DNA from 2 places in the Erwinia pyri genome. Region 1 is predicted to be linked to the other one. Evidence: predicted binding sites of a transcription regulator. Region 1 holds the regulator's gene; the other holds the start of a gene.

Region 1 (4,975 bases):
GGAACAGCCCTGCATGACCATCCAGCTCTAACACGAGGATTATAAAGTTAAATCCTGCCGGGGTGTAGCGCCAGCCCCTGATACCGGTAAAAGTCAGAATATGCCGCAAAAAAACTGGCGGGCGGCATCTGGCCGTCACGGCAGGAAAAAGTAAATCTATGATACCCTAACCCCTCGTTTCAACAGTAAGAACTTTGTTATGAAATTGAATAGCCGCTTGCAATCTGAACAATCCGCCCGGTCAGGATCGCCGGTGGTGTTGATCCATGGTCTGTTTGGCAGTCTTGATAACCTTGCGGTATTGGCAAGAGGGCTCAGGGACGATCATCCGCTGATACAGCTTGATCTGCGTAACCACGGCTTATCGGGGCGAGACAGGGAGATGAGTTATCAGGCGATGGCAGAGGATGTGCTGGAAACGCTGGATGCCGAAGGGATCGATCGTTTTATCGTTATCGGCCACTCCATGGGAGGCAAGGTCGCGATGCTGCTGACCGCGCTGGCGCCTGAGCGGATTGAAAAGCTGGTGGTGATCGATATGGCGCCCGTTGCCTATCCTGACCGGCATCATGACGCCATTTTTGCCGCCCTGATGGCCGTGACTGCAGCGAACCTCACTACCCGTAATGATGCCGCCGCGCTTATGCGGGAGACAATAGAAGAAGGCGTTATTCAGTTTCTGCTAAAATCTTTCCATCAGGGAGAGTGGCGGTTCAACGTCCCGGTTCTCTGGGAGAACTACGACAGGATTATCGGCTGGCAGCCGCTGCCGCCATGGTCACATCCGGCGTTATTTATTCGGGGTGAGCTTTCCCCCTACCTGGCTGATGAGCATCGTGAAGCGCTGCTGGCACAATTCCCTGAGGCCCGGGCGCACATTGTTTCCGGCGCTGGTCACTGGGTCCATGCGGAGAAACCTGATGCCGTTTTACGCGCAATCCGTCGTTTTATTGCGCGGTGAAAACAAATCGGTGCCGTTCGGCCTAAATCATTGTCGTCATGACTTTTACTGGGGTATGATGGCGCGCTTAAATTTTGTCGCAGCACAAATTTCAGCCGTCATCAGGCCTGAACCATCAGAACTCCAGCCTTTCAGTATCACGATTCTATGGCAAAAGAAAACACGGACCGCACCACGATCGATCTGTTCGCAGATGACCGTCGTCCGGGGCGACCAAAAACAAATCCGCTGACGCGTGATGAGCAGCTGCGTATCAATAAACGCAATCAGCTCAAGCGGGATAAAGTGCGCGGGTTAAAGCGTGTGGAGCTGAAAATGAACAGCGACGCCGTGGATGCCCTGAACCAGCTTGCCGAGCAGCGAAATATCAGCCGCGGCGAACTGATAGAAGAGATGGTCATGGCGATGTTAGCCAGTCAGAAGCGTTGAAAAGCGGCAGAACCGGCTCTTCAACCTCTTGCTGCTGAAGCACAAAGCGACAAAAGCAGGCGGATTACTCATTTATCCCCCTTGTGCTGTCTGCTATCATTGCCGTTAACTGCAGTAAAGTCGTTACCCTAAATTTTAGTTTCAAGAGGTTATTAAGCGCATGGCACTCGTAGGCATTTTCTTTGGCAGCGATACGGGCAATACGGAAAATATTGCAAAAATGATCCAGAAGCAGCTCGGCAACGAGGTGGCTGAGGTTCATGATATCGCTAAAAGCAGCAAAGAAGACCTTGAAGCCTTTGATATCCTGTTGCTGGGTATCCCTACCTGGTACTACGGCGAAGCCCAGTGCGACTGGGATGACTTCTTCCCTACCCTGGAAGAGATCGATTTCAATGGCAAACTGGTTGCGCTTTTTGGCTGTGGCGATCAGGAAGATTACGCGGAGTATTTCTGCGACGCGATGGGCACCATTCGCGATATCATCGAACCGAAAGGCGCCGTTATCGTGGGTCACTGGCCAACTGAAGGTTATCATTTTGAAGCGTCCAAAGGGCTTGCTGATGATACGCATTTCCTGGGCCTGGCTATTGATGAAGATCGTCAACCGGAACTGACCCGCGAACGTACTGAAAAATGGGTGAAACAAATTTACGATGAGCTCCAGCTGCAGGAAATTCTGCAAGCTTAAGGAGAAGGGGCTGATGTGGGAGGTAACTCACATCAGGCCTCTGACTTTTCCTATAGAAGTAATAGGCACAATTTTGTAACTTTCATCTGCAAAACTGTAGAATATCGCCATCGGTCACCCCGCTTACTTCGTGGCTTTTTCTTAAAGGCACGGCAAAGCGAAATGTAAACCCAGCGCCAGCTTTCCGGACGTAAAGACATCATCATTACCTCCCTTTACAGATTCGCAACGCCCGAGGTGTTCATTTCGAAGCGTGAGTACTATAATGAGGCGTTTTGCGTCGACCGATGTTCAGGGCTTTTCAGCCGCACAGTGACAAGCAAAGTAACAGGACAATATCCGCATGACTGACAATAACACCGCATTAAAGAAGGCCGGCCTGAAAGTCACGCTTCCCCGACTGAAAATTCTGGAAGTGCTTCAGGAACCTGAAGGCCATCATGTCAGTGCGGAAGATTTGTACAAACGCCTGATTGATATGGGCGAAGAAATTGGTCTGGCAACGGTCTACCGCGTGCTGAACCAGTTTGATGATGCGGGGATCGTTACCCGCCACAATTTCGAAGGCGGCAAATCCGTTTTTGAACTGACTCAGCAGCATCATCACGACCACCTTATCTGCCTGGACTGCGGCAAAGTGATCGAATTCAGAGATGAATCGATCGAGGCTCGCCAGCGTGATATCGCCACGCGTCATGGTATTAAGCTCAGTAACCACAGCTTGTACCTTTATGGTCACTGTTCTACTGGCGACTGCCGCGAAGATGAAACGCTGCACGACAAATAATCTGCATTCCTGAAGAAAGCCGGTGAAAATCACCGGCTTTTTTTTGCCTGAAGGAGCAGAACTGCCGACACAAATGCGCTGAGTGATCCCTTCACAGCTGAAGCGTTTACCCTCTGAAACACTCCTCTGCACCATACTGAATGGCAAAAAAAACGCAGCCCTGAGGCTGCGTTGCTTTCAGAAAACCCGGAAGCGCTACTCTCCCGCTTTTGTCCAGGTGTCACGCAGGCCAACCGTGCGGTTAAACACCAGGTTGCTGGCAGAGGAGTATCGGCTGTCAGCACAGAAGTACCCTTCGCGCTCAAACTGATACGGGCTGCTGGCTTCCGCATGCTGCATGCCTGGCTCTACAAAGCCCTGACGAATAACCAGAGATTCAGGGTTGATAGTGGTCAGGAAATCTTCTGCCGCACCCGGATTTGGCACGCTGAAAAGACGGTCATAGAGGCGGAACTCTGCCGGTAAGGCATGAACGGCAGAAACCCAGTGAATGACGCCTTTCACTTTACGGCCATCGGCCGGATCTTTGCTCAACGTCTCTGTATCGCAGGTGCAGAACAGGCAGGTGATATTACCCTCTTCATCCTTCGCCACGCGTTCCGCTTTGATCACATAGGCGTTACGCAGGCGCACCTCTTTCCCCAGTACCAGACGCTTGTACTGCTTATTCGCTTCCTCGCGGAAGTCAGCACGATCGATATAAATCTCACGGCTGAACGGCACTTCACGCGTTCCCATCTCCGGCTTGTTCGGATGATTAGGCATGGTGATGATCTCTTCGTGATTAGCGGGCAGATTCTCAATCACCAGCTTCACCGGATCCATCACCGCCATCGCGCGCGGGGCATTCTCGTTCAGATCGTCACGAATACAGGACTCCAGCGAGGCCATCTCCACGATGTTGTCCTGTTTGGTCACGCCAATACGGCGGCAGAACTCGCGAATAGAACCAGCCGTGTAGCCGCGACGGCGCAGACCGGAAACGGTCAGCATACGTGGATCGTCCCATCCCTCCACAATCTTCTCTGTTACCAGCAGGCTCAGCTTGCGCTTGGACATGATGGCGTATTCGAGATTCAGACGAGAAAATTCGTACTGACGCGGATGGGTTGGAATGGTGATGTTGTCCAGCACCCAGTCATACAGACGGCGGTTATCCTGGAACTCCAGCGTACAGAGTGAGTGGGTGATCCCCTCCAGCGCATCGGAAATGCAGTGGGTGAAATCATACATCGGATAGATGCACCACTTGCTGCCGGTCTGATGATGCTCAGCAAACTTAATACGGTACAGAACCGGATCGCGCATCACGATAAAGCTGGAGGCCATATCGATCTTTGCACGCAGGCAGGCGGTGCCTTCAGCAAAGCCGCCGTTGCGCATTTTGTCAAACAGCGCCAGGTTCTCTTCCACTGAACGGTCGCGGAACGGACTGTTTTTCCCCGGCGCCGTCAGGGTGCCGCGATATTCACGGATCTGCTCAGGGCTCAGCTCGTCAACATAGGCCAGTCCCTTGTTGATCAGCTCAACCGCATAGTGATGCAGCTGATCGAAATAGTCAGAGGAGTAGCGAACGTTGCCCGTCCACTCAAAGCCCAGCCACTGCACGTCATGCTTGATAGACTCCACGAACTCCAGATCTTCTTTGACCGGGTTAGTGTCATCAAAACGCAGGTTGCACTGACCCTGATAGTCTTGCGCAATACCAAAGTTGAGGCAGATAGATTTGGCGTGGCCAATGTGCAGATAACCATTTGGTTCCGGCGGGAAGCGGGTATGCACGCTGTCATGCTTGCCGGTCGCCAGATCTTCGTCGATGATCTGACGAATAAAGTTAGTTGGGCGGGCTTCTGCCTCACTCATCTTAATTTCCTCAGTAATGCTGTCTGATTAGTACGTGAAATAACGGAGTATGATCCACAAAGCCGGGAAGGGAAACAACCGTTTGTTGGGGGAATACGATAAAAAAAGGGCGGGAATTGCTTCCCGCCCTTCTATTGTAACGCAATCAGAGGTTAGCCGTTAATTTCATACAGACGGCTTTCGCCGGCGACAACCGTTTCACCAGCCACCAGCGTAATGCCGGTATAGTCTTCAATGTTGCTGA
Region 2 (4,975 bases), 1.7 Mb from region 1:
CTGTGGCAGGATCCTTCCCAACAGCCTGAGCAGTTAGCGGCCGGTTTTGTCGATGCAGACAAAGGCGTTGCCGATACCAAAGCGGCGCTGGACGGCGCACGCTACATCCTGATGGAACGTTTCGCGGAAGATGCCGCGTTACTGGCTAAAGTCCGCGACTATCTGTGGAAAAATGCCCATCTTGTTTCCCGCGTGATTGCCGGGAAAGAGGAAGAAGGGGCGAAATTCCGCGATTATTTCGATCACCACGAAGCGCTGGCTGGCGTGCCGTCACACCGTGCGCTGGCGATGTTCCGCGGTCGTAACGAAGGTATTCTGCAGCTCTCTCTGAACGCCGATCCGCAGTTTGATGAGCCGCCGAAGGAGAGTCACGGTGAGCAGATCATTATGGATCACCTGCAGCTGCGCCTGAATAACGCGCCGGCTGATGGCTGGCGTAAAGCGGTGGTGAGCTGGACCTGGCGCATCAAGGTGCTGCTGCACCTGGAAACCGAGCTGATGGGCACCGTGCGCGAACGCGCAGAGGATGAAGCGATCAACGTCTTTGCCCGTAACCTGCACGACCTGTTAATGGCGGCACCAGCAGGTATGCGCGCCACCATGGGGCTGGATCCTGGTCTGCGCACCGGCGTGAAGGTTGCCATTGTGGATGCCACCGGCAAGGTGGTTGCCACCGACACCATCTATCCGCACACCGGCCAGGCCGCGAAAGCTGCCGCCGCCGTGGCTGCGCTCTGTATCAAACACAAGGTTGAGCTGGTTGCTATCGGTAACGGTACCGCCTCCCGCGAGACCGAGCGCTTCTATCTGGATATCCAAAAGCAGTTCCCGCAGGTGCAGGCGCAGAAAGTGATTGTCAGTGAAGCTGGCGCATCGGTTTACTCCGCTTCCGAACTGGCAGCGCTGGAGTTCCCGGATCTGGATGTCTCCCTCCGTGGTGCCGTTTCCATCGCCCGCCGTCTGCAGGATCCGCTCTCTGAGCTGGTGAAAATCGATCCGAAATCGATCGGGGTCGGCCAGTATCAGCACGACGTCAGCCAGAGCCAGCTGGCGAAAAAGCTGGATGCGGTGGTGGAAGACTGCGTAAACGGCGTCGGCGTGGATCTGAACACCGCTTCGGTGCCGCTGCTGACGCGCGTGGCGGGGCTGAGCAAAATGATGGCGCAGAATATCGTCAGCTGGCGTGACGAGAACGGTCGCTTCCAGAATCGTCAACAGCTGCTGAAAGTGAGCCGCCTCGGCCCGAAAGCCTTTGAACAGTGCGCGGGCTTCCTGCGTATCAACCAGGGCGACAACCCGCTGGATGCCTCTACCGTTCACCCGGAAGCCTACCCAGTGGTGCAGCGCATTCTGGCCGCCACGCAGCAGGCGCTAAACGAAGTGATGGGCAATCCTGCTGAACTGCGCAATCTGCGCGCCGTCGATTTCACCGATGAGAAGTTCGGCGTTCCCACCGTCACCGATATCATCAAAGAGCTGGAGAAGCCGGGCCGCGATCCGCGTCCTGAATTCAAAACCGCCCAGTTTGCTGAAGGTATTGAAACCATGAACGATCTGCTGCCGGGCATGGTACTGGAAGGGGCGGTCACCAACGTCACCAACTTTGGTGCGTTCGTGGATATCGGGGTGCATCAGGATGGTCTGGTGCATATCTCCTCTCTGGCAGATAAGTTTGTCGATGATCCGCATAAAGTGGTCAAGGCTGGCGATATCGTCAAAGTGAAGGTGATGGAAGTCGATCTGCAGCGTAAGCGTATTGCGCTGACAATGCGTCTTGATGAGCAGCCGGGTGAAACCAATGCCCGTCGTGGCGGCGGAAACAACCGCGACGCCGGCAAGCCTGCTGGCAAAGGGCGCCCGCGCCCTGCCGCACAGCCTGCAGGCAGTAACAACAGCGCGATGGGTGATGCGCTGGCCGCGGCGTTCGGTAAAAAACGCTAAGGCTTCAGGGGGCGGCGGCGTAATGTCGCCCCCTGAGATTATCTCCCCCCGCTCCGCCTCTCTCGCCCCGCAAATTGTTCTGCATCAATAATAGCGATAATCGTTCTCATTATACTTGCCACCGTTGATTATTACGGCGCGTTGTTTAATCGCCCAGGTGGAACCATGCAAATCACTCCTCTTCAGCAGTATGAAATTGTCAGCTTTTCCCCCGACGTCAGCGCAGCCTTCCGGCAAAAACTGCTCGCGCTGGGGCTGTTACCCGGCGCCCGCTTTTTAGTGAGGCGTGTCGCGCCGCTGGGCGACCCGGTACAGATCGAAACCCGCTGCGTCAGCCTGATGCTGAGAAAAAAAGACCTGGCCTTTCTGCAACTGACACCCTTAGGTTAGAGAGGAGCGCGTAATGAAAACCTGCACCATCGGCCTGATTGGCAACCCTAACTCTGGAAAAACCACGCTGTTTAACCAGCTCACCGGCGCCCGCCAGCGGGTTGGCAACTGGGCAGGCGTTACCGTCGAGCGTAAAGAGGGCCGCTTTACCACGGCCAGCCATACCGTACGGCTGGTGGATCTGCCCGGCACCTACTCTCTCACCACCCTCTCTGCCGACAACTCGCTGGATGAACAGATTGCCTGCCACTATATGCTGAGTGGCGAAGCCGACTTAGTGATCAACGTGGTGGATGCCAGCAATCTGGCCCGCAACCTCTGGCTGACGCTTCAGCTTCAGGCGCTGGGGGTTCCCTGCATCGTGGCGCTGAATATGCTGGATATTGCTGCCAGCCAGCAGATTGCTATCAATATAGCTGAACTGGAGCGCCAGCTTGGCTGCCCGGTTATCCCGCTGGTTTCTACCCGCGGCAAGGGCATTGACAGCCTCAGGCAGGCGATTGACGACGCTGCCCGAGAGCCTGGCCGCTGTCGGGTCCGCTGGCCCGCAGAGATAGATCGGCATATTGCCTCGCTCTGCGATCTGATGCCCGAGAGTCGGCCGCAGCGCCAGCGCCGGTGGCTGGCAGTCCAGATGCTGGAAGGGGATATTTACAGTCAGGCTCAGGCACCTGAAGCGGCCGCAAAGATGCATACCCTGGCAAATCTGCAGGCAGCGCCAATGGCGATTGCCGCAGCAAGACATCAGAGGATTAATGCGGTTTGCCAGGCCGTCACCAACGCCAGTCTGGCTACACCTCACCGGCTTTCCGCCCTTCTCGACCGGGTAGTGTTGAATCGCTGGCTGGGCCTGCCGGTTTTCCTGCTGGTGATGTACCTGATGTTTTTCCTGGCGATCAATCTGGGTGGCGCTTTGCAGCCGCTGTTCGACCTGGGATCGGCAGCGCTGTTTATTCATGGCATGCAGTGGCTGGGGGCGGGGCTGCATTTCCCTCTGCCGCTCACGCTGTTTCTGGCGCAGGGGCTGGGCGGCGGTATTAATACCGTGATGCCGCTGGTGCCGCAAATCGGCCTGATGTATCTGTTCCTCTCGCTGATGGAGGACTCGGGTTATATGGCGCGCGCTGCGTTTGTAGTGGACAGGCTGATGCAGGCGCTGGGGCTGCCGGGAAAATCCTTCGTGCCGCTGATCGTGGGATTTGGCTGTAACGTACCGGCGGTGATGGGCGCCCGTACGCTGGATGCGCCGCGTGAAAGGCTGATGACGGTGCTGATGGCGCCGTTTATGTCATGTGGCGCCAGGCTGGCGATATTTGCCGTCTTTGCCGCCGCCTTTTTCGGGCAGCGCGGCTCGCTGGTGGTTTTCAGCCTCTATCTGCTGGGCATTGCGGCAGCAATTTTCACCGGGCTGATCCTGAAACATACGCTGCTGAAAGGAGAAGCTTCGCCATTTATTATGGAGTTGCCGACCTGGCATGTGCCTCACCTTAAAAGCCTGCTTTTACAGGCCTGGCAGCGGCTGAGCAGCTTTGTGCTGCGGGCGGGCAAGGTTATTGTGCTGGTCAGCGTGTTTATTGGCGCGCTTAACAGCTTCTCTTTCAGCGGCAGGCCGGTAGACAGCATCAATGATTCCGCCCTCGCCAGCGTCAGCCGGGCGTTAACCCCTTTGCTGTCGCCGATGGGCGTCCACAACGATAACTGGCAGGCTACCGTGGGGCTGGTAACCGGGGCGATGGCGAAAGAGGTGGTTGTTGGTACGCTGAACACGCTCTATACCGCCGAAGCGCTGCACGAGCAGCCTTTTGATCCCGATGCGTTCAGCCTCACAGGCGAACTCAAAGAGGCGGTGACAGAAACCTGGGACGGCATCAAATCCACATTCAGCCTGAGCGTTCTGCTCAATCCCGTTGAAGCCAGTAAAGGGGATGGCGAAATGGCTGCCGGATCGATGGGCGTCATGCACAGCAAATTCGCTAATGATGCCGCAGCCTACAGCTATCTGATCTTTGTGTTGCTCTACGTGCCCTGCGTCTCCGTGATGGGCGCTATCGCGCGGGAAAGCAGCCGCGGCTGGATGCTCTTCTCTATCGGTTGGGGGCTGAACCTGGCTTATTCGCTGGCCACGCTTTTTTATCAACTGGCCACTTTCAGCGACCATCCCCTGTCCAGCAGCCTGATTGTGCTGGCCGTCATCGGCTTTAATCTGCTGCTGTGGTGGAAGCTGAAGCGAACCGCTTTGCCGCCAGAGCGTCTGGAAGTCAGGGTCATAACCGGGAAAGACTGCGCGGGCTGCACTAAAAGCGGGAGCTGTCACTGATACTCCCGCAAAATAGCGGCGATTAAGGCGGTTGAAGTTGCGATCCTGCCTCAACGGTCTACAGTGAAAACTATCGTGCTTTGAATAAATGCGGCGGCTCACTGCGTCACGATGGATATTATCACTCCCCTTCTCGACAAAATTTATGACGGGACTTTTCCTCGCCACTGCAGGGAAAAGCTGGAAGAAGCTATTCGTCACACGCGTACCACGCTGGATCATCAGCGGAAAGCGCACTGGGACGAAAAGGATGTGGTGCTGATCACCTATGCCGATCAGTTCCGCGAAAGCGAGGCGCCCACGCTTCGCACCCTTTCACGCTTCTAC

The links. The regulator Fur, encoded in region 1, represses iron uptake genes when iron is present. The targets are predictions, from matches to a motif close to ATAATAATGAGAACNACTATCAA.
Region 2: the regulator Fur is predicted to act here: its motif matches at 2,035-2,057, upstream of feoA (ferrous iron transporter A).

Annotation. Positions count from the first base shown of each region.
Region 1 covers NZ_CP132353.1:3,203,004-3,207,978, forward strand. Annotated here, with positions in the region: gene ybfF (esterase) at 200-961, shown strand; gene ybfE (LexA regulated protein) at 1,109-1,390, shown strand; gene fldA (flavodoxin FldA) at 1,551-2,081, shown strand; gene fur (ferric iron uptake transcriptional regulator) at 2,425-2,868, shown strand; gene glnS (glutamine--tRNA ligase) at 3,064-4,731, opposite strand; gene nagE (N-acetylglucosamine-specific PTS transporter subunit IIBC) at 4,884-4,975, opposite strand, start outside.
Region 2 covers NZ_CP132353.1:371,919-376,893, reverse strand. Annotated here, with positions in the region: gene Q3V30_RS01705 (Tex family protein) at 1-1,941, shown strand, start outside; gene feoA (ferrous iron transporter A) at 2,107-2,331, shown strand; gene feoB (Fe(2+) transporter permease subunit FeoB) at 2,345-4,648, shown strand; gene Q3V30_RS01690 (alpha-amylase family glycosyl hydrolase) at 4,760-4,975, shown strand, end outside.